Phreatobacter oligotrophus: one gene and its partners. The protein of the gene in region 3 interacts with the protein of the main gene of each other region in a pairwise test. Links are inferred from orthologs where the notes say so. Each region holds a gene or a part of one and is shown on either strand. Other genes may lie near its edges.

Region 1 (5,248 bases), on a different replicon or contig from region 3:
CGCTATCCCGACATTCTCGTCGATGCCGGCGTCGGCAACGGCAAGGACTACGCCGCGCGCGAGCCGATCTTCATTGCCGAGGTCCTGTCTCCCTCGTCGATCGCGACCGACATGATCGAGAAACGGGACGAATACCTCCAGATCGGTACCCTCCAGGCCTATCTCATCTGCGCGCAGGACGAGCCGCGCGCCTGGCTCTTCCTCCGCGAGGATGGCCGCTTCCCGGCGAGCCCTGTCATGATCGAGGGCCGCGCGGCCTCGGTCGAGGTGCCAGCCCTCGCCCTTTCCCTCCCCATGGCGGACATCTTCGCCGGCATTCCGGACGCCCCTTCAGCATGACCTTCAAGATCCGCATCATCCCCTGCCTCGACGTGAAGGACGGCCGGGTCGTCAAGGGCGTGCAGTTCGTCGACCTGATCGACGCCGGCGATCCGGTCGAGGCCGCCAAGGCCTATGACGCGGCGGGCGCCGACGAGCTCACCTTTCTCGACATCACCGCGAGTTCCGATGATCGCCGCACCATGTTCGACGTGGTGACGCGCACGGCGGAGGCCTGCTTCATGCCGCTCACCGTCGGCGGCGGCGTGCGCACTGTCGAGGACATCCGCGCCCTGCTGCAGTCGGGCGCGGACAAGGTGTCGATCAATACCGCGGCGGTGAATGACCGCGCCTTTGTCGGCCGCGCCGCCGACAAGTTCGGCGACCAGTGCATCGTCGTCGCCATCGACGCCAAGAAGGTGTCCGGCGAGGGCGAGGCGGATCGCTGGGAGATCTTCACCCATGGCGGCCGCAAGCCGACCGGCATCGACGCGGTCGCCTACGCGCGCGAGGTGGTGGCGCTGGGGGCGGGCGAGATCCTGCTCACCTCCATGGACCGCGACGGCACCAAGTCCGGTTTCGACCTGAAGCTCACACGCGCCATCGCCGATTCGGTGCCAGTGCCGGTGATCGCCTCGGGCGGCGTCGGCACGCTCGACCATTTCGTCGAGGGCGTGCGCGATGGCGGCGCGACCGGCGTGCTGGCGGCCTCGGTCTTCCATTTCGGCACCTTCACGATCGGCGAGGTGAAACGGCACATGCAGACGGCCGGCCTGCCGGTGCGCATGGACGGAATCGCAGTCTGAGCGCGGCCGGGACATGAACCCCGCGGACACGCTGCTCGCTCTCGCCGGCCTCTGGTTCATCGCCGTCCTGACCCCCGGGCCGAACATGATCCTGTTCATGGCCGTGGGACTGTCCTCGCCGGCCTCGTCGGTGATCGCGACGGCGGCCGCCATCCTCCTCGGCGCCCTCTGCTGGGGCCTCGCCGGCCTCTTCGGCCTGTTCTGGCTGTTCGAGCTGTTCCCCGCGGCGGCCGCGGCGGTGAAGGTCGCCGGCGGGCTCTACCTCGCCTGGATGGGGCTCAGCCTGATCCGGCGCAACGTCGCTCCGCCGCCGGAAGCGGTGCGCGAGCCGGCGGCGATGCTGACGCCCCGGCGCGCGTTCCTGACCGGGCTCGCGACAGCGCTGGGCAATCCGAAGAGCCTCGTCTTCGTCTCCTCGCTCTTCGCCGTGACGCGGCTCGCCGAACAGCCGCTCACCATCGGCTTCGCCGGTGTGGCGATCATGGTCGCCATGTCCATGCTGTACTACGTCACCCTCGGCATTGCGCTGCGCACCCTGCCCTTCGCGCGCCGGCCGGGCGCCGCAGGCCGGCTCCTCGCCATCGGTACCGGCGTCATCATGATGGCCTATGGCGGCAAGATGGCCTGGGAGCGCTAGGGATGACCTTCGACCTTGAACGCTTCGTCACGGCGCAGGACCCGGTCTTCGAGGATGTCATCGCCGAGCTCGCCAACGGCGCGAAGACCTCGCACTGGATGTGGTTCGTCTTCCCGCAACTCGCCGGCCTCGGCACCAGCGCGATGTCGCAGCGCTACGCCCTGTCGGGCATCGAGGAGGCGGAGGCCTATCTCGCCCATCCCGTTCTCGGCCCGCGGCTGCTGATGGTCATGTCGCTGGTCATGGCCGCGCGGCCGAAGAGCGCCGAGACGATCCTCGGCGCCATCGACGCGGCCAAGCTCCACTCGTCCATGACGCTGTTCGCGGTGGCTGCCGCCGATCCGGAGCCCTTCGTCGCGGTGATCGACGCCTTCTATGGCGGCGCGCCCGATCCCGCGACGGTGAAGCTGCTCGGCGGCTGAGGCCTCAGATCAGAGCACGAAGCCGTTCTCGGCGGCGAGCGCCTTGAGGTTCGCCTCGGGGCGGGCGCCCATATGGCTGATGATCTCGGCGGCGCAGAGCGCGCCGAGGCGCAGCGAGGTCTCGTGCGGCATGCCGCGGGCAAGACCCGACAGGAAGCCGGCGGCGAAGAGGTCGCCCGCACCGGTCGTGTCCACCACCTTGTCGACCGGGAAGGCCGGGGCGGAAACGAGCGCCGTGCCCTCCACCGCGATGGCGCCCTGCTCGGAGCGCGTGACGACCGCGAGAGCCGCATCGGCGCGCAGCGCGTCGAGCGCGGTGGCGAAATCAGCGGTCTGGTAGAGCGACTTCAGCTCGCCCTCGTTGGCGAAGACGATGTCGACGGTCTTGGCGCGGATGAGACCGATGAACTCGTCGCGGTAGCGGTCGACGCAGAAGGCGTCGGAGAGGGTGAGCGCGACCTTGCGGCCTGCGCCATGGGCGATCTCGGAGGCCTTGAGGAAGGCCTTCTTGGCCTCCGGCGGATCCCAGAGATAGCCCTCGAGATAGGTGATGCCGGCCGAGGCGATGGTGTCGGCATCGACATCGGCAGGGGCAAGGTTCTGCGCCGCGCCGAGATAGGTGTTCATCGTGCGCTCGCCGTCCGGCGTCACCAGGATGAAGGACCGCGCCGTCGTTGGGCCCTCGGTGGCTGCGGCGGTCGGGAAGTGGATGCCGGCCGCCTTCATGCCATGGGTGAAGGAGGCGCCGGGCTGGTCGTTGCGCACCTTGCCGATGAAGGCGGGCTTCAGGCCGAGCATGCCGATGCCGGCAATGGTGTTGGCGGCCGAGCCGCCCGACATCTCCACGGTCTGGGCCATGGCGGCGTAGATCGCTTCGGCACGCGCCTCATCGATCAGCATCATGCCGCCCTTCGGCACGCCGAGCTTCGCGAGCACGTCGTCCTCGGTGCGGGCGAGGACGTCGACGATGGCGTTGCCGATGCCGGCGACGTCGTAGCGGGGCTGGGACATGGAGGGCTCACTGGTGGCGAAAGGGATTGCCGGCCCTCTACACGCTGGCACCGCCTTCGGCAACGCCGCGCCATTGACTTATCGGCGCGTTTCGGTTGGTTCGGACGGAACGAGAAGACGCCAAAGACAAGACCACACAGGAGGGACGTCCAATGCAGATCGGCGTGGTGGGCCTTGGGCGGATGGGGGCGAACATCGTCCGCCGCCTGACGCGGGCAGGACATTCCTGCGTGGTTTTCGACGCGGATGCGGCCACCACGGCGAAACTGGCGGCGGAAGGGGCGGAGGGCGCGTCGTCGCTCGCCGATCTCTGCGGCAAGCTCGCCGCGCCCCGTACGGTGTGGGTCATGCTCCCGGCGGGCCAAGTGACCGAGACGGCCATCGCCGCAATCGCCGGGCATCTCGCGGCCGGCGACACGGTGATCGATGGCGGCAATACCTTCTGGAAGGACGACATCCGCAGGTCGAAGGCGCTCGCCGAGCGCGGCCTCACCTATCTCGATGTCGGCACCTCGGGCGGCGTTTGGGGGCTGGAGCGCGGCTATTGCCTGATGATCGGCGGCGACAAGGCGACCGTCGAGCGGCTCGACCCGATCTTCCGGGCGCTTGCCCCCGGCCGCGGCGACATCCCCGAGACGCGCCATCGCGAAGGCCGTGCCTCGACCGCCGAGGAGGGCTATCTCCACTGCGGACCGAGCGGGGCCGGCCACTACGTCAAGATGATCCACAACGGCATCGAGTACGGAATGATGCAGGCCTTCGCCGAGGGCTTCGACATCCTGCGCAATGCCGCCTCGCCGCGCCTTTCCGAAGAGGAGCGGCTCACCCTCGACGTGGCCGAGGTCGCCGAGGTCTGGCGGCGCGGGTCGGTGGTGACCTCGTGGCTGCTGGATCTCACCGCCGAGGCGCTGGCTAAGGATCCGGCGCTCGCCGAATTCTCAGGCCATGTGTCGGATTCCGGCGAAGGCCGCTGGACGGTCGAGGCCGCCATCGAACAGGCGACGCCGGCAGAAGTGCTGACCTCGGCGCTCTATACCCGCTTCCGGTCGCGGCAGGACCACACCTTCGCCGAGAAGGTGCTGTCCGCCATGCGCAAGGGCTTCGGCGGCCATCAGGAATCGAAATGACCAGCGTTGCATCCCGGGCGGCGGCCCCGATGCCGACCGCCGTCATCGTCATGGGCGTATCGGGCTGCGGCAAGTCCACGGTGGGCCAGGCGCTGGCAAGCTGCCTTGGCTGGGACTTCCGTGACGGCGATGCTTTCCACCCCGCCGCCAATGTCGCGAAGATGCGCTCCGGTGCGCCGCTGACGGATGACGATCGCTGGCCCTGGCTCGATGCGATCGCCACCCATGCAGCGGATCTGGAGGCGGCCGGCGGCCATGTCGTCATTGCCTGCTCGGCGCTGAAGCGGGCCTATCGCGACCGGCTGCGCGCCAGCGGCGCGCGCATCCGCTTCGTTCATCTCGCCGGGAGCTATGAGCTGATCGACGCGCGGATGACGGCGCGCGTCAACCATTTCATGCCGCCGAGCCTTCTGGCGAGCCAGTTCGCGACGCTGGAGCCGCCGGGGCCCGACGAGGCGGCGATCACCGTGTCGATCGACGCTCCCCCGGAGGAGATCGTCGCCACGGCCCTCGCCGCCCTCAGGGCCTGAGGTCAGCGCCGGCCGGGGAAGGCCTTGCGGTGGCGGGCAAGGTCCGCCATGGCGCCGGCCTTCAGGGTGGGCACGTCGCATTCGCCAATGACGATGCCGAAGCCGCGTGCGGCGCAGTCGGAGGCGTCGCGCGTCGGCAGCGGGATGATGCCGGTGACCTTGCCGGCCTTGGTGACGGCCGCGACCGTATCGTCGATCACCGAGAGCAGCGCGGGATCGGTGAGCTGGCCGAGCTTGTTCATCGAACCGGCGAGGTCGTTCGGACCGATGAAGAGGCAGTCGACCCCGTCGATGGAGGCGATGGCATGGGCATCGCGCGCCGCCTCGACGCTCTCCACCTGCAGGGCGAGGAACGTCTCGTCGTGGGCAACGGCGGCATAGTCCTCGTGAAAGCCGT
Region 2 (5,385 bases), on a different replicon or contig from region 3:
CGGCATCGAGGGGCGAGAGATGGACGAGCCGGACCCCTGCCTTGCCCGCACCGAAGAAGGAAATCGGATGGGTCGGCATGTTCGGGAGGTACAGCGCGACGGTGTCGTCAGCGCCGAGCCCGGCCTGCAGCAGCGCTGAGGCAAACTGGCGGACACGCCGCCCCAGGTCCTCATAGGTGATGATCTGGTCGCGGAACTCGAACGCCGCTCGCGTGCCGAAGGTCGCGGTCGCCGTATCGATCAGGCTTCCGATCGTGCCGATGCGGATCGGCGTGTCCCAGCGGACGCCCGGCGGATAGGACTTTTCCCAAGCAAACGGCCTGGATGCCATGCGCATTCCTCCCTCTCGGTCGCATGACTGCGACCTCGGACCTGCCGCTGGAGTTTGCTCTCTTGATGCGGCCGGTCGCGTCTGCGTCTCAGCGCAGCGCCAACCTTTGTCCGTCGAAAACGGTCGGTTTGCAATTCAGTCCTGCGAGGGACAGCGTGGCGCAAAGCCGGGCGGCGGCATTGGCATTGGACAGGGGACCCGCCACCAGCCGCAGCTCGACCGCAGCCCCCGGCCGCGCGCCTTCCTGGATGGCGACGACGGGGCGCAGGCCCTCCAGCACCGGGCCGTGCTGGGCGCGCAACTGCTGCCAGCGGCTGCGCAAGGCCTCGATGGATTGCTCACCCGCCAGATCGACGCCGAACTCCGTGCGGATCGCCGTCGAATCCTGCGCTTCCGGTCCCTGGGTCGCAGGCGCTGGCGCAGCAGGCGCGGCCTGGGGGGGCGGGCCAGCGGCCGGGGAGGGGGTCGGCACGGGCGCCATCGCCGGAGCGGCGGTCGCGGCGGCTGGCGGTTCAGCAACCGGCGGCGCCGTGGGGATGACCCGCACGGCCCGTTGCAGCGGAACCGGGTCCGGGCGGGCGGGTTCGACCCGCGGCGGCTCTGCGCGGGTGGCCTCGGTGCGCGGGATGGAGGCGGTCACATCGCCGACGCTGCGCTCGACACTCGCGAGACGGTCGGCGAGGGCCTCTCGCTCTGCGTTCAGCACCCGCACCTGATCGGCGAGGCGGCGCGTCTCATAGAGCAGCAGCGTATCGGGGGAGGCCGGACGCGGCGGTTCGGCGCGGGCAAGTTGCACCGGCGGCGGGGTGGGGGCGAGGAGCTTGGCGATGCGCTGGCTGCCGGTCTCGGTGCGGGCGCCGAGCACGGCCGCGCCGACGAGAAACATGGCGACGCCAGCCCAGACCATCAGCGAGGACAGGCCACGCCGCGGCGCCTCGTCGGTCAGACCGTCGAGTTTGACCGGCGTCGGCGGTGGGTCCGTGTCGCGCTTGGCCTGCAGCATGGCCCCTCAGCTTTCGCTGATTCGACCGTGCCCCGTCCATCGAAACGGCAGCCTAGCCGCCGGCGCGACGCGAAATTTTCGAGTGTTTCGAGACGTTTCGGCTCAGCCGCGGCCACGATAGGGCGCAACGCCCTGGTCGGGGATCCACACGCCGGCCGGCGGCGTTCCCGTCTGCCAGAACACGTCGATGGGAATGCCGCCACGCGGGTACCAGTAGCCGCCGATCCGCAGCCAGCGCGGCCCGAGCAGGTCGCGCAGGCGCTTGCCGATGGCCACCGTGCAGTCCTCGTGGAACGCGCCGTGGTTGCGGAACGAGGTCAGGTAGAGCTTCAGCGACTTCGACTCGACCAGCCACTGGTCCGGCACATAGTCGATGACGAGATGCGCGAAGTCCGGCTGCCCCGTCACCGGACAGAGCGAGGTGAATTCCGGCGCGACGAAACGCGCGACATAGTCGGTGTCGGGATGGGGGTTCGGCACGCGGTCGAGCTCGGCCGCCTCGGGCGAGGCGGGGATGTCGACGGTCTTGCCCAGTTTCAGGTCGGTCATCGTGTCAGGTCCCGTGAGGGGCGCGTGATAGCAGATCGCCCCGCGCCGAGGGAAATGGCTGGTGAGGTGGTGCGACAGCTACGCCGCCGACGGCCGGGCCGATCAGCCCAGCCATGCCGCAGGCCCCGGCTTGAACCGCCCGTGCCATGCTGTAGAAGGCCCTGACTTCCCCCGCCGCCAGGACAGAGGCCGCCATGACCGCCATCGTCGACATCATCGCCCGCGAAATCCTCGACAGCCGCGGCAATCCGACGGTGGAGGTCGATGTGCTGCTGGAGGACGGCTCGCGTGGCCGCGCCGCCGTGCCCTCGGGCGCCTCGACCGGCGCCCATGAGGCGGTTGAGCTGCGCGACGGCGACAAGAAGCGCTATCTCGGCAAGGGCGTCGGCAAGGCCGTCGACGCCGTCAACGGCGAGATCTTCGACGCCCTGTCCGGCCTCGACGCCACCAACCAGGTGCAGATCGACACGGCGATGATCGCCCTCGACGGCACCGAGAACAAGGCGCGCCTCGGCGCCAACGCCATCCTCGGCGTGTCGCTCGCCACCGCCCGCGCCGCCTCGATCTCGCGGGAGCTGCCGCTCTATCGCTATGTCGGCGGCGTCTTCGCCCATGTCCTGCCCGTGCCGATGATGAACATCGTCAATGGCGGCGCCCATGCCGACAATCCCATCGACTTCCAGGAGTTCATGGTCATGCCGGCGGGGGCCAAGACCTTCGCCGAAGCTGTGCGCATGGGCTCGGAGGTCTTCCACACCCTGAAGGCCGCCCTGAAGGCCGACGGCCACAACACCAATGTCGGTGACGAGGGCGGCTTCGCCCCGAACCTCAAGTCGGCGCAAGCCGCGCTCGACTTCGTCATGACCGCCATCGACAAGGCCGGCTACAAGGCCGGCGAGGACATCGTGCTGGCGCTCGACTGCGCCGCCACCGAGTTCTTCAAGGACGGCGCCTATGTCTACGAGGGCGAGCGCAAGACCCGCGACCCCAAGGCCCAGGCCAAGTACCTCGCCAAGCTGGTCGGCGACTATCCGATCGTCTCGATCGAGGACGGCATGTCGGAGGACGACCTCGAGGGCTGGAAGATCCTCACCGACCTCATCGGCAAGAAGTGCCAGCTCGTCGGCGACGACCTCTTCGTGACCAACACCAAGCGCCTGTCCATGGGCATCGAGACCGGCCTCGGCAACTCGATCCTCGTCAAGGTGAACCAGATCGGCACGCTGACCGAGACCCTCGCGGCCGTCTCCATGGCGCACAATGCCGGCTACACCGCCGTCATGTCGCATCGCTCCGGCGAGACCGAGGACTCGACGATCGCCGATCTCGCGGTCGCCACCAATTGCGGGCAGATCAAGACCGGCTCGCTCGCCCGCTCCGACCGCACCGCCAAGTACAACCAGCTGATCCGCATCGAGGAAGAGCTGGGTCCGCAGGCCCATTATGCCGGCCGCCGGGCGCTGAAGATCCGCGCCTGAGCTTTTGCTCGGCTCTGAAGATCGGAACGGCGGGCCAAAAGCCCGCCGTTTCCGTTTCGGGGCCGGGGAGGGGCCTGTCAGGTGCGCCGCTCGCCCGGCGCATCGCCGGAACTGCCCTTGCCGCCGGTGGCCGGCGGAGCGGCCTCGGCAGGAGCGCGTCCCGGCGCCGTCGAGCGGCCGGCGCCCCCGGACTGGCCGGGGGTGAGCGAGCGTCCGGTATTGCCGGCATCGGGCGAGGCTCCGCCATCGGCCGGGGTGAAGCGGCCGAAGGTGTTGAGCATGGCCTGGAAGGTCGAGACGGTTTCCGCGACATAGGCGACCGAGACGCCGCCATCGAGGTCGACGTCCCATTCGAGGACGAGATCACCGTCGCGATCGAGATAGGCCTTGGCGAAGCGCTTCTCGTAGTTCCAGGCGTTGACGAAGGCGAGGGTGAAGCGCTCGTTGCGGCGGAACAGCGTCCGGTACTGGATCGACTGGCAGCCGCCGTCGTTGCACGAATAGAAATGCACCGACGTCCGCAGCCCGCTGATCTCGGTGGTCAGCCGCGTGCGGTTGTTGTCGGTGGTGATCTCGGCGGGGTTGCCGCGCTCCCGCAACACCGCCGCCATCTGGCGCGGCGAGATGCGCCCGATCGTCAGTGTCTCCTGCTCGCGCGGGTTCCGCTTCTGGGCCTGCGCTTCGCCCAGCGGCAGCGCGGCAAGGAGGGCGCAGAACGCGATGACGGTGGAACGGACAGGCATCGGTCTCTCCTCGTGACATGGCGTCTGGGTTCGCGAACGCCAGCCTCCGCACCCGCTATTGCAGAACGTCCCCTCGCTGGCACCCGCCATATTGCGTAAGCACGTCGCAGGCGTGAAGGCCATGCCCGCGACAACGAAGGAAGGCGCGCCGGGATCCGCCACCCTCCCACATGGATGCCCTGCGGGATGCGCCATTGTGCAGGTGCGAGAAGCCCGCGAGGGTCGGGGCGATGCCGTCCTTCCTGTCGAGCCTTCCGCCGCGCACCCTCGCCCTCGCTGCCATGGCGCTGGCGGTCACCATCTATGGCGGCCAGTTCGTCTCGGTGCGCTGGGGGCTGCAGCAGGGACTGTCGGCCTATGACATGGCGGCGCTGCGCTTCATCTTCGCCGGAGCGGTGATGCTGCCGTTCTTCCTGCGCGCCGGCGTCGGCAGCTGCGCCGGGCTCGGCTGGCGCAAGGGCCTCATCCTCGGCATCACCGGCGGCGTGCCGCTGACGGTCATTTCCAATATCGGCCTCAACTATGCCCCGGCCGCCCATGCCTCGGCGATCCAGCCGGGCATGGTCGCGGTCACCGCGACGACGCTCGCCTATCTCGGCATGCGCGCGCGCATTCCCGCAGGCGCGGCCATCGGCTTCGCCATCGTCCTGTCGGGGCTCGCCGCCATCGCCATTGCCGGCTCGACCGGCCTGCAGGGCGCCATGACGCTGTTCGGTGACGTGCTCTTCGTCCTCTGCGGCATCGGCTGGGGTGTGTTCACCTGGCTCTGCGGCCGCTGGATGGTGCCCTCGGTTACCGGCGCGGCGGTTGTCTCGGTGCTGTCGGCGGCGACCTTCCTGCCGGCCTATGTCCTGTTGCTGTCGCCGGGATTGGGGGCCGTCGCCTGGCCCATCATCCTGTTCCACGGCATCAACCAGGGCATCCTCAACATCGCCATCGGCCTGCTGCTGTGGACCTACGGCACCCGCACGCTCGGCGTTGCGCTCGCGGCGCGTTTCCCGCCGATGATCCCGGTCCTCGGCACACTGATCGGCATCCCCGCCCTCGGCGAGGTGCCGAGCCCGCTCGCAGCCTTGGGCGTCGCCGGCATCGTCACCGGCCTGCTCGTCGCGGCCATGGCCGGCACGGGTCGCCCATCGCCTTCAGCGCCGGTTAACCGTCCCGAAACCGCGACGCGCGCATGATCGCGTCATGGTCGTGCGCACGAGACGTCAGCGAATCCTTCAGGCGATGGGGCTCTATGCCGTCGCGGCGGCGCTGATCGCCTATTTCGGCTTCCAC
Region 3 (5,314 bases):
GGCAGGGCGATGCCGAAGGGCCACCAGAGGCGGAAGGCCGTCGTCGCCCAGAGGTAGAGCGCCGAGCCGATGCCGAAGAGGTGGTGGATCACGCCCATCTCGCCCTCATGGTCCTCGGCGAAGGCGGCGGACCGCTGGAGGACCGCGAAGACGAGGCCGGGGGCGACCAGCATCACGCCCAGCGTCCCGACGAAGGCGAGGCCGAGCCAGAAGGCCAGTGGCGGTCCGGGAAAGCGGGCACGCAGGGCCTCCAGCAGCCACCAGGCCAGCGCGATGCCGGGCAGGAGCGGCAGCGCCTGGAGGCAGATGACCTGCAGGCTGCGCCAGGACGGGGCGTGGCCTGCCAGCAGCGAGGCGGGCAGGGCGGCGACGAGGGCAACGGCGGTGGTGATGAGGCCGGCGCGCAGGGCGCGTCCCCAGACACCTGCCGGGGGCGGCGTCGCGGGGCGGCGGGGCGTGGCAGCGGGCTTGGCTGCGGTCTTGGCGGCGCGCTTGCGGGGTGTCTTCCCCGCTCCCGCGGCCGAGCCTTTCCGGTCCATGGTCGCTGCCCTGTGTGCCATGGCGAGAGGATAGGGCGGGCGGGTTGACGGGTGCTGAATGCGCGGTGGACCTGTCGACTTATCCCCACCCATCGCAGCGGCGCGATCCTCACGGCAGACCCGGCAATCCCGCCGGCAACCCCAAGAGGTCGCCATGCCGCAAGCCGCCCATCCCGCCACCGTTTCCCCGGTCTTCACCGTCGCCGCCCACCGGCTGCTCGCCGATGGCCGCCCCGTGGCCTTCCGTCCCTCGCCGCATGGCGGCAGCCCCATCCGGCCCGCCTATCTCGTGCTGCACTACACGGCGGGCCTCACCGCGGCGTCCGCCATCGGCTGGTTCCTCGACCCGAAGGCCAAGGCCTCGGCCCATCTCGTCATCGGCCGCGATGGGGCGGTGACGCAGATGATGGCCTTCGACCGCAGCGCCTGGCATGCGGGGGTGAGCGCCTGGGCCGGGCTCACCGGCCTCAACAGCCATTCCATCGGCATCGAGATGGTCAATGCCGGCAAGCTGGTGCGCGGGCCCGCCGGCGGTTGGCGGACCTGGACCGGCGAGCCGGTTCCCGAGGCCGACGTGCTGATCGCCCGCCACCGCAACGAGCCGGCGGACGCGGCCTGGCACCGCTACAGCGAGGCGCAGGTGGCGACCGTCACCGCCATCGGCGCGGCGCTGCAGGCGGCCTATCGGTTCAAGGGGGTGGTGGGGCACGAGGACATCGCCCCGCGCCGCAAGGTCGATCCTGGCCCGGCGTTTCCGCTCAAGGAGGTGGCGGCCCGGATCATGGGGGAGGGGTGAGGGTCGTGGATGTTCTGAAACGGGCGTCAAAGACCAATGCGACGCTTCCAACTCGTCATGCCCGGGCTTGTCCCGGGCATCCACGAATGTCTGGTCAGGGCGTGGTCAAGTCGTGGATGGCCGGGACAAGCCCGGCCATGACGGCGGAGAGCTCTGTGGTCAATCGGCCCGCGGAGCGGCCGATCATTCCCTTACACCATCGTGCCGCGGGCGGTCTCGGCAGCCTGGCGGATGGCGGTGATGTTCGGCGCATAGGCCGCGGTGCCGCCCTTGAACACGGCCGAGCCGGCGACCAGCACGGTCGCGCCGGCGGCTGCGACCTGCGGGGCGGTGGCCGGCGTCACGCCGCCATCCACCTCGATGAGGATGTCGCGGCCGGCGATCATCTGGCGGATCTCGGCGATCTTCTCGACCTGGCTGCCGATGAACGCCTGGCCACCGAAGCCGGGATTGACCGTCATCACCACCACGAGATCGACAAGGTCGAGCACATGGGCGATGGCGGAAGCGGGGGTCGCCGGGTTCAGCGCGACGCCCGCCTTCTTGCCAAGGCCCCGGATCGCCTGGAGCGAGCGGTGGAGATGCGGGCCGGCCTCGGCATGGACCGAGATGACGTCGGCGCCGGCCTTGGCGAAGGCCTCCAGATAGGGATCGGCCGGGGTGATCATCAGGTGGACGTCGAAGACCTTGGCGGAATGGGGCCTGAGCGCCTTCACCACGTCGGGCCCGAAGGTGATGTTGGGGACGAAATGGCCGTCCATCACGTCGAGATGGATCCAGTCGGCGCCGGCTGCATCGGCGGCGCGGACCTCGTCGCCCAGCCGGGCGAAATCGGCGGCGAGAATCGACGGGGCGATGAGGATCGGGTTGGCCATGGCCGGCTCCGGGCGTAACGGGATGGGGCGGCGGGTAGCATGGCGCAAGGTGCGCGGGCAATGAGGAGCAGCCATCGCTTGCGGTGCAGCAAGCCTGCCTGCAATCTGTCGCCGCTTTCCCCGACCGACCTTGCAAGGCCCCGGCCCGTTCCATGACTGCTCTTCACGACGTTCTCGTTCTCGGCGCCGGCATGGTCGGCGTCTCGACGGCGCTGCATGCGCGGATGCGCGGGTTGCATGTGGTCCTGGTGGACCGCCGCCAGCCCGGCGAGGAGACGAGCTACGGCAATTCCGGTGTCATCGATGGCGGCAACCTCTTCCCCGTCGCCATGCCGCGCGACCTGCCGACGCTGTTCAAGCACGCACTCAACCGGCAGACCGCCTCGCACTACCACCTGTCGGCGCTGCCGCAGGTCGGACGCTGGATGTTCGACTACTGGCGCTGGTCGGCCCCCGACAAGCTGGAGGACACGGCGCGCGTCATGCGGCCCTTCTTCGCGCAGGCCGTGGCGTGCCATCGCGAGCTGATGGCGGTCGCGGGCGCCGAGCGCTACTTCCGCCAGACCGGCTGGCTGGAACTCTATCGCCGCCCGGAGAGCCTGGCAGCGCAGGATCGCCGGCTCGCCCTGTCGCGGGACTACGGCCTCGACAACGTCAAGCTGACCAAGGCCGAGACGCTGGAGCTTGAGCCGCACCTGAAGGGCGATTTCGCCGGCACGATCTGGTGCAAGGGCGCCGACACGGTGTCCAACCCCGGCGGCGTCACCAAGGCCTATGCCGAGGCCTTCTCGCGCGCCGGCGGGCGCTTCGTCATCGGCGATGCCATGACCGTGGAGAAGGTCGAGGGCGGCTACCAGGTGCAGACGGCCGAGGGGCCGATCATGGCGCGGCAGGTCGTCGTCGCGCTCGGCATCTGGTCCAAGGCGCTGGTGGCGAAGTTCGGCTATTCCGTGCCGCTCTCGGCGAAGCGCGGCTATCACCGCCACTACAAGGCCGCCGGCAATGCCTTCCTCAACCGCCAGGTCTGCGACGAGGATGTCGGCTATGTGCTCTGCCCGATGGAGCAGGGCATCCGCCTCACCACCGGCGTCGAGATCGCGTTGCCCGACGCGCCGGCAACCCCGGTCCAGGTCGAGCGCGCCTTTGCGCACGCCAAGGACCTGTTCGACCTCGGCGAGCCGGTCGAGGCCGAGCCCTGGATGGGCCGCCGCCCGGCAACGCCGGATTCGCGGCCCGTGATCGGCGCGGCGCCGCGCCACGAGGGCCTGTGGTTCGCCTTCGGCCACGGCCACTGGGGCTTCACGCTGGGGCCCGCCACCGGCAAGGCGCTCGCCAGCGCCATGCAGGGCGAGCCGCAGCCGCTGGACCTCTCGCCCTATCGCATCGACCGGTGGTGACGCCCATGAACGTGGTGATGCTGCTGTTCCCGCGCCTGACCCAGCTGGACCTGACCGGTCCCTTCGAGGTCTTCACGCGGTTCAAGGAACTGCAGGTCCACCTCGTCTGGAAGAGCCGCGACCCGGTGACCGACGCATCGGGCCTCAGGATCCTGCCCACGGCGACTTTTGCGGACTGTCCCCAGGCCGACATCCTCTTCGTTCCGGGCGGTCCGGGTCAGATCGCGCTCATGGAAGATGACGAGACGCTGGACTTCCTGCGGCGTCAGGCCGTTGGAGCCCGGTGGATCACCTCGGTCTGCACAGGGTCGCTGGTGCTGGCCGCCGCCGGGTTGCTGACGGGACACAAGGCGACCTGCCACTGGTCCTCCATCGACCAGTTGGCGCTGTTCGGTGTCGAGCCGGTCGCCAGGCGTGTCGTGATGGATGGCAACAGGGTCAGTGGCGCTGGCGTGACCTCGGGGATCGACTTCGGCCTGACACTCGCGTCGATCATTTTCGGCGAGGAGCGCGCCCGCCATGCGCAACTCTTCATGGAGTACGATCCGGAACCGCCTTTCACGGGCGGCAGCCCGGCCTCGGCTCCACCGGACATGGTGGCGGAGGCGCGCGAGCGGCTGAAGCCCTTCCTTGCGGAGAGGCTCGCGGTCACTGAACGCGCCGCCGCGGCCCTCAGGCGCTGATGTCGAGGAGCCGGGCGACCGGCCCGGCGGGAGCCTCGTCGCGCACGAGGCCTGCTAGGCGTCCCGTGAAGGTCACGGCAGGCTCCGGCACGCGGCCGCGCTCGCGGTCGAGTTTTTCCTGCTTCAGCGGATCGTGGGTCGGGTTCTCGGGGTCGAGCCCTCGCTTGGCGTTGCTGACGTCCGTGCAGTTTTCGCAGCGATAGCCGTTGACGATCTGGGTCATGGCGCGATCCGGCGGGAGACCTGTCCTCCCGACGGTTCGCGGCCGGAGCGGCGCCCGTTACGCGGCGGCGCCGCTTATGGTCAACGCCGCGTTAAGGCCGGCGCGGCTCAGACGGTGATGTCGAAGAGCCGCGCGGAGGGCATCACTGCGCTGGCATTGGGTGAGCGCGTGGCCTGCACGGCGGCAGCCTCCTCGGCGCGGCGCAGCTCGGCGATCTTGCCGTCATAGACCACGGCGGGCGTCTCGGCCTCCCGCGCTTCGGGCGCGGAGGAGCCCGCCTCGGCAGCGTTGCGGTTGTTGCGCTGGGCAGCCTCGTCCGCACGCCGGGACGCATCGATCCCTGCGGTATTGGCGCCTGCGGTCGCGCCGGTCGTGCTCACCATGGGTGACACCCTTCCTGGGAGCCCCCCGTCCATCGGCCAGAACATCACAAGCCGGCGGCAGGCGCGAGCCTTCGCTGAAGGGGTGGTGAAGCGCGGGTAAAGGCCGCCTCAGCCGAAGCGGTCCTTCCAGGCGGGCAGGGCGCCGGGGAAGGGCAGGGCGGTCGCCGCATGGACGCCGCGGGCGCAGGCCCGCGCCAGCACGGAAGCGGCGGTGAAGCCGATGGCCGCCATGTCGCGGGCATAGTCGGCGACGGGCACCGCGCCGGTGGCGGCGGCAAAGACCGTGTCCCCGTCGAGCGGGGTGTGGATCGGGCGGATGGCGCGGCCGAGCCCGTCCTGCGCCATGACCGCGAGATGGGTCGCCTGGCCCTTGTCGAGCACGGCATCGGTGACGACGAGGGCGATGGTGGTGTTCTCG
Region 4 (5,361 bases), on a different replicon or contig from region 3:
ACATGGCCTGGTGCAGGTTCGGGTCGAACTTCTGGCCGTCCGGCTCGATCTTCTTCACGCCGTGCTTCTCGAGGGTTTTCAGAAGCTCGCGCTCGGTGAGGTCGATGCCCTCGACGAATGCCTTGAGTGGGCCCTCGGCCGGGCGGGCCTCGGCGGGAAGCGTCTCGAAGGCGCGGCGCATGTTGTCGGCGACGTTCAGCATGTCGCGGGCAAAGGAGGTGACGCCGTAGGTGCGGGCGTCCGCCACCTCGCGCTCGGTGCGCTTCCTGAGGTTCTCCATCTCCGCCAGCGTGCGGAGCATGCGGTCCTTCATGTCGCGCGCCTCGGCCTGGGCGGCGGCGAGCAGCGCCGGGCCGGCATCCATCAGGGAGGCCTCGGCCTCGGGGGCGGCGGCGTCGGCGGTTCCGGTGGCCTCGTCGATCGGCACTTCGTCGTGCCCGTTGGTCGGGTTGGTCATGGCAATGCGCCTCGGGTGGAAAAGGTTGGCCCGGATATCGAACCTGCCGACGACAAAATCAAGGCTGCGCGATCAAGGCTGGGTGGTGATGTCAGGCCATGCCGAGGGCTTTGACGAGATCGGCGCCGGAAAGGCGGGTGCCGGGACCCGCGGCTTCGATGAGCCGGATCATGGCGGCGTTGAGCGGCGCGGTCCCGCCGTGGGCGGTGGCAAGGCGGAGGACGGCGCCGCAGAGGTCGTCGATCTCGGTCGGCCGGCCGGCGGCGAGGTCATCGGCCATGGAGGAGCGGGCCGTTGGGCCGATGGTGAGCATCGAGGCGGCGATGCGGGAGAAGAGGAAGGTCGGCAGCCTCAGGATGGTCGGGATGAGGGCAGGGGGCGCAGCGCCGACCTTCGCCGGACGGATCCCGGCGGCCTTCATCGCCGCCAGCGCCTCGTCCTGCAGCGCGGCGAGGACGCGGCGATAGGCGCGGTCCATCAGTTCGCCCTGCAGCGGCAGGCCGGACAGCGCATTGACGGGGTTGTTGAGGTTGAGGAGCAGCTTGCCCCATTGCACCGACGCCATGTCGGCGGAGAGGGTGAGCGGCAGGCCCGCCGCGGCGAAGGCAGGAAGCGCCGCGCGGGTCGCGGCATGGTCCGCGGCGTGGAGGTCGCCGGAGGTGGTGCGGCGGACGAGGAGCCGGCCATCGGGCCCGGCATCCAGCGTCACGTTGAAGGGCACCATGCCGGCAAGCGCCACGAGATGCGGCGCGGCCGCGGCGATGCGGGCGGGATTGTCGATGCCGTTCTGCAGCGACAGGACGGGCGTGCCGGCGGGAAAGGCTGCGCCGATGGCTGCCGCCGCCTCGGCAGTGCCGCCGGACTTGGTGCAGAGCAGGATGAGGTTGCCCGCGGGACCGGCGACCTCGGCCGGGGTCTCGACCACGGTGAGGGCGGCCGGCCGGAGCACCGCCTCGGTGCCGTCGAGATCGGCGAGGCCGAGGCCGTGGGTCCTCAGCGCCGCCGCCCGCTCGCCGCGGGCGACGAAGACGACCTCGGCTCCGCCGAGTGCCAGCTTTCCGCCGATGTAGCAGCCGATGGCCCCCGCTCCGACCACAACGAAGCGCTGGGCCATCGCGGTGTCCTCAGGCGCCGAAGCGCGGCCGGGCGAGGCCCTCGCGCAGATGCGCTGCGGTCACGGTGTTCGCCATCAGCAGCGCGATGGTCATGGGGCCGACGCCGCCGGGCACCGGCGTGATGGCCGAGGCGACGGCGGCGGCTTCCGCATAGGCGACATCGCCGACGAGTCGCGTCTTGCCCTCGCCCTTCTCCGGCGCGGGGATGCGGTTGATGCCGACATCGATCACCACGGCGCCGGGCTTCACCCAATCGCCGCGGACCATCTCGGGCCGCCCCACCGCCGCGACCAGCACATCGGCCTGCCTGCAGAGGGCGGCAAGGTCCGCGGTGCGGGAATGGGCGATGGTGACGGTCGCGTCGCGCTGCAGCAGCAGCTGGGCGATCGGCTTGCCGACGATGTTGGACCGGCCGACGACCACGGCATGCTTGCCGGCAAGCGAGGGGCCGAGGACGCTTTCGATGAGGATCATCGAGCCGGCGGGGGTGCAGGGCACCAGCGCCCGGTCGGTGGCGCCGGAGCCGAGCAGGCCGACATTGACGGGGTGGAAGCCGTCGACGTCCTTGGCGGGGTCGATGGCGGTCAGCACCGTCTCGGCATCGATGTCCTTCGGCAGCGGCAGCTGGACGAGGATGCCGTCAATGCCCGGATCGGCATTGACCCGGGCGACCAGCGCCAGCAGGTCGGCCTGGCTGGTGGTCACGGGCAGCGTGTGCTGCTCGGAGCGGAAGCCGGCGGCCTCGGCCTCGCGGCCCTTGTTGCGGACATAGACCTGGCTTGCCGGGTCCTCGCCGACGAGCACGACGGCGAGACCGGGCGGGCGGCCCTTGGTGGCGCGGAAGGCGTCGACACGCGCCTTGACCTCGGCGAGGACGGCGGCAGCCGCGGCCTTGCCGTCGATGATGCGGGCGGTCACTGGCGTCAGACCCGCATCGGCATGAGGACGTAGAGCGCGCCGGGGCCGGCGGGGTCATGAATCAGCGTCGGCGAGCCGGGATCGGCCAGCTTCAGCTCCACCGTGTCGCCGTCGATCTGGCCGGTGATGTCGAGGAGGTAGCGGGAGTTGAAGCCGATATCGAGGCCGTCGGCCTCATAGGAGACCTCGAGCTCCTCGGTCGCGCTGCCCGAATCCGGGTTGGTCACCGACAGGGTCAGGCGGCCGTCATTGGCCGAGAGCTTCACGGCGCGGCCGCGCTCCGACGACACGGTCGAGACGCGGTCGACCGCGGCGGCGAATTCGCCCTTCTCGACGGTGAGGATCTTGTCGTTGGCCTGCGGGATGACGCGGGCATAGTCGGGGAAGGTGCCGTCGATCAACTTGGAGGTGAGCACGGTCTCGCCGAAGCGGAAGCGGATCTTGGCGGTGGAGAGCTCGACCGTCACCGAGGCGTCGGGCGAGTCGGCGAGGCGCTGCACTTCGGCGACCGTCTTGCGCGGCACGATGACGCCCGGCATGCCGGCCGCCCCCGCCGGGGCCTCGAACTCGACCTGGGCGAGGCGATGGCCGTCGGTGGCGACAGCGCGCAACAGGCTCTGGCCGGCCTTCTCCACCACATGCAGGAAGATGCCGTTCAGATAGTAGCGCGTCTCCTCGGTGGAGATGGCGAACTGGGTCTTGTCGATGAGCCGCTTCAGGTGGCCTGCGGGCAGGCTGAAGGAATGGCTCATCTCGCCGGCAGCGATGTCGGGGAAGTCGCTCTCGGGGATCGTCTGGAGGGTGAAGCGCGACCGCCCGGCTTTGACGGCCAAGGTGCCCTTGTCGCCGACCATCTCGAGCTGGATCTGCGAGCCGTCCGGCAGCTTGCGGACGATGTCGTAGATCATGTGCGCCGGCACGGTGGTACCGCCGGCCGCGCCCACCTCGGCGGGGAGCGTCTCCACTACCTCGATGTCGAGGTCGGTCGCCTTGAGGCGCAGCGAGGTGCCGTCCGCCTTCATCAGCACGTTCGACAGGACGGGGATCGTGTTGCGGCGCTCAACCACACGGTGGACATGCCCGAGGGACTTCAGGAGCTGGGCCCGTTCGACGGTGACCTTCATCCATGCTGCTCCGATCGACGGGGGCGCCGGGCTGTCCGGCACCCCGAAAACAAGGGGCGTCAGTCAACCCCGCGGCGCAGCATGATGCAAGCGGAAGGCCAGTCCCGGCCGCCCTATCCACGCCTTTCCTGTCGAAAAGGGCCGCGGGTCAGTCGTTGAGACGCCGCTTCAGCACCTCGACCTCCTCGCAGAGCGCGGGATCCTGGCCGACGAGGCCCTCGATCTTGCGCACGGCGTGCAGGACGGTGGTGTGGTCGCGGCCGCCGAAGCGCCGGCCGATCTCGGGCAGCGAGCGCAGCGTCATGGTCTTGGCCAGATACATGGCGATCTGGCGCGGCCGGACGACAGTGGCGGTGCGGCGCGAGGAGAGGATGTCGGAGCGGCTGACATTGTAGTGCTGCGCAACGATCTTCTGGATGTCCTCGATCTTCACGCGCTTCGGCTCGACGACGCGGACGAGGTCGCGGATGGAGCGCTCGGCCATCTCCACCGTCACCGGCTGGCTGGTCAGGCGGTTGGTGGCGATGAGCCGGTTGAAGGCGCCATCGAGGTCACGGCCGTTCTGGGTGACGTTCTTGGCGACATAGGTCATCACCGCCGGCGGCACGTCGAAGCCGGGATGGGCGAGCTTCGCCTGGGCGAGCTTCTGCTTGAGGATGTCGAAGCGCAGGTTCTCGTCCAGCGCGCCGATCTCGACCGTGAGGCCGCCGGCAAGGCGCGAGCGCACCCGCTCGTCGAGGTTCTCGAGGTCGGAGGGCGGCCGGTCGCCGGCGACGACGATCTGCCGGCCGGCATCGATCAGGGCGTTCAGCGTGTGGCAGAACTCGGCCTGGGTCTGCTTGCCCTGCAGGAACTGCAGGTCGTCGATGATCAGGAGGTCGATGTTGCGCAGCGCCTCCTTGAAGGCGATGGCGGTCTGGTTCTTCAGCGCCGCGACGAAGCCGAAGGTGAACTTCTCGGCGGTGAGATAGAGCACGCGGCGGCCGCCGGCCTGCGCCATGCCGGCGACGGCATGGAGAAGGTGCGTCTTGCCGAGGCCGACGCCGGCATGGATGTAGAGCGGGTTGAACAGCACGGCGTCGGTCGGGCGGGCCTGGGCCACCTGCAGGGCGGCGGCACGGGCGAGGGTGTTCGAGCGGCCCTGGATGAAGGTGTCGAAGGTCAGGCGCGGGTCGAGCGGCGAGCCGCCGAGCGTGTTCTGCACGGAGGAGAGCTGCGGGGCCTCGGCGCGGCCGGCGGCGGGAGCAGCGGCCGGACGCGGCGTCTCTTCGACCGGGCGGGGACGGACCACGGCGCGGGCGCTGGCGGCGGTGCGCACGGCGACGTCGATGGAGACGGGGCGGTCGGCCTCCTCGCTCCAGCGGGCGATGATGCGGTCCTTGTAGTGGTGGTCGATCCAGCTCTTCAGGAAGCGGGTCGGCACCGACAGGCGCACGGCGTCGCCCTGGGCGGCCTCGATCTCGATGCTCTTGAACCAGCTGGAGAACACGTCCTCGCCGAGCTCGGCACGCAGCCGGCGGCTGACGCGCTCCCAAATGGCTCCCGCACGCATGGAATCGCTCATGGTGTCGGTCGCATCCTCAGTGATTTCACGGACGGTGTCGTGAGTGGCAAACACGATGGTCCCCCATCTGGTCCGGCTGGACGAAATTAACGCGGTGATGAACGGATCGAAGACGGAAGCGGCGTCAGCTCTGGCGCCAGGGAAGGCCCTCGGCCTTCCAGCCTGATGACCCGCCCCTGTGCC

Evidence for each region.
Region 1: the proteins of rpe (region 3) and C8P69_RS20070 interact in binary tests that used the Escherichia coli proteins (3 or more experiments, as listed by UniProt). The link is inferred for Phreatobacter oligotrophus from one-to-one orthologs.
Region 2: the proteins of rpe (region 3) and eno interact in binary tests that used the Escherichia coli proteins (3 or more experiments, as listed by UniProt). The link is inferred for Phreatobacter oligotrophus from one-to-one orthologs.
Region 4: the proteins of rpe (region 3) and dnaN interact in binary tests that used the Escherichia coli proteins (3 or more experiments, as listed by UniProt). The link is inferred for Phreatobacter oligotrophus from one-to-one orthologs.

What each region holds. Positions count from the first base shown.
Region 1 is NZ_PZZL01000011.1:42,106-47,353, forward strand. What follows is about bases 1,194-4,008. They hold C8P69_RS20070 (adenosine kinase), read right to left. Parts: upstream 3,195-4,008; coding sequence 2,193-3,194; downstream 1,194-2,192. Other genes in these bases: C8P69_RS20060 (LysE family translocator), read left to right, coding at 1,194-1,761; C8P69_RS20065 (DUF1810 domain-containing protein), read left to right, coding at 1,764-2,183; gnd (phosphogluconate dehydrogenase (NAD(+)-dependent, decarboxylating)), read left to right, coding at 3,347-4,008. Also shown: C8P69_RS20050 (Uma2 family endonuclease), read left to right, coding at 1-339; imidazole glycerol phosphate synthase subunit HisF, read left to right, coding at 336-1,124; more of C8P69_RS20060, read left to right, coding at 1,138-1,193; more of gnd, read left to right, coding at 4,009-4,321; C8P69_RS20080 (gluconokinase), read left to right, coding at 4,351-4,851; C8P69_RS20085 (HpcH/HpaI aldolase family protein), read right to left, coding at 4,854-5,248. UniProt on the Escherichia coli protein: Catalyzes the ATP-dependent phosphorylation of fructoselysine to fructoselysine 6-phosphate. Functions in a fructoselysine degradation pathway that allows E.coli to grow on fructoselysine or psicoselysine.
Region 2 is NZ_PZZL01000004.1:74,123-79,507, forward strand. The notes cover bases 1,268-4,219. They hold eno (phosphopyruvate hydratase), read left to right. Parts: upstream 1,268-2,077; coding sequence 2,078-3,361; downstream 3,362-4,219. Other genes in these bases: C8P69_RS10140 (hypothetical protein), read right to left, coding at 1,268-1,334; queF (preQ(1) synthase), read right to left, coding at 1,437-1,883; C8P69_RS10155 (YbjN domain-containing protein), read right to left, coding at 3,439-4,104. Outside these bases: dicarboxylate--CoA ligase PimA, read right to left, coding at 1-331; more of C8P69_RS10140, read right to left, coding at 420-1,267; C8P69_RS10160 (DMT family transporter), read left to right, coding at 4,335-5,288; C8P69_RS10165 (FtsB family cell division protein), read left to right, coding at 5,296-5,385. UniProt on the Escherichia coli protein: Catalyzes the reversible conversion of 2-phosphoglycerate (2-PG) into phosphoenolpyruvate (PEP). It is essential for the degradation of carbohydrates via glycolysis.
Region 3 is NZ_PZZL01000008.1:110,468-115,781, forward strand. The notes cover bases 369-3,249. They hold rpe (ribulose-phosphate 3-epimerase), read right to left. Parts: upstream 2,211-3,249; coding sequence 1,527-2,210; downstream 369-1,526. Other genes in these bases: C8P69_RS17350 (hypothetical protein), read right to left, coding at 369-539; C8P69_RS17355 (N-acetylmuramoyl-L-alanine amidase), read left to right, coding at 694-1,335; C8P69_RS17365 (NAD(P)/FAD-dependent oxidoreductase), read left to right, coding at 2,363-3,249. Outside these bases: more of C8P69_RS17350, read right to left, coding at 1-368; more of C8P69_RS17365, read left to right, coding at 3,250-3,607; C8P69_RS17370 (DJ-1/PfpI family protein), read left to right, coding at 3,613-4,290; C8P69_RS17375 (hypothetical protein), read right to left, coding at 4,280-4,513; C8P69_RS17380 (hypothetical protein), read right to left, coding at 4,621-4,896; C8P69_RS17385 (P1 family peptidase), read right to left, coding at 5,005-5,314. UniProt on the Escherichia coli protein: Catalyzes the reversible epimerization of D-ribulose 5-phosphate to D-xylulose 5-phosphate.
Region 4 is NZ_PZZL01000007.1:60,088-65,448, reverse strand. Bases 1,556-4,483 are described here. They hold dnaN (DNA polymerase III subunit beta), read right to left. Parts: upstream 3,615-4,483; coding sequence 2,496-3,614; downstream 1,556-2,495. Other genes in these bases: dnaA (chromosomal replication initiator protein DnaA), read right to left, coding at 3,763-4,483; folD (bifunctional methylenetetrahydrofolate dehydrogenase/methenyltetrahydrofolate cyclohydrolase FolD), read right to left, coding at 1,582-2,490; C8P69_RS15985 (2-dehydropantoate 2-reductase), read right to left, coding at 1,556-1,571. Outside these bases: nucleotide exchange factor GrpE, read right to left, coding at 1-457; more of C8P69_RS15985, read right to left, coding at 549-1,555; more of dnaA, read right to left, coding at 4,484-5,166; C8P69_RS15965 (rhodanese-like domain-containing protein), read right to left, coding at 5,303-5,361. UniProt on the Escherichia coli protein: Confers DNA tethering and processivity to DNA polymerases and other proteins. Acts as a clamp, forming a ring around DNA (a reaction catalyzed by the clamp-loading complex) which diffuses in an ATP-independent manner freely and bidirectionally along dsDNA.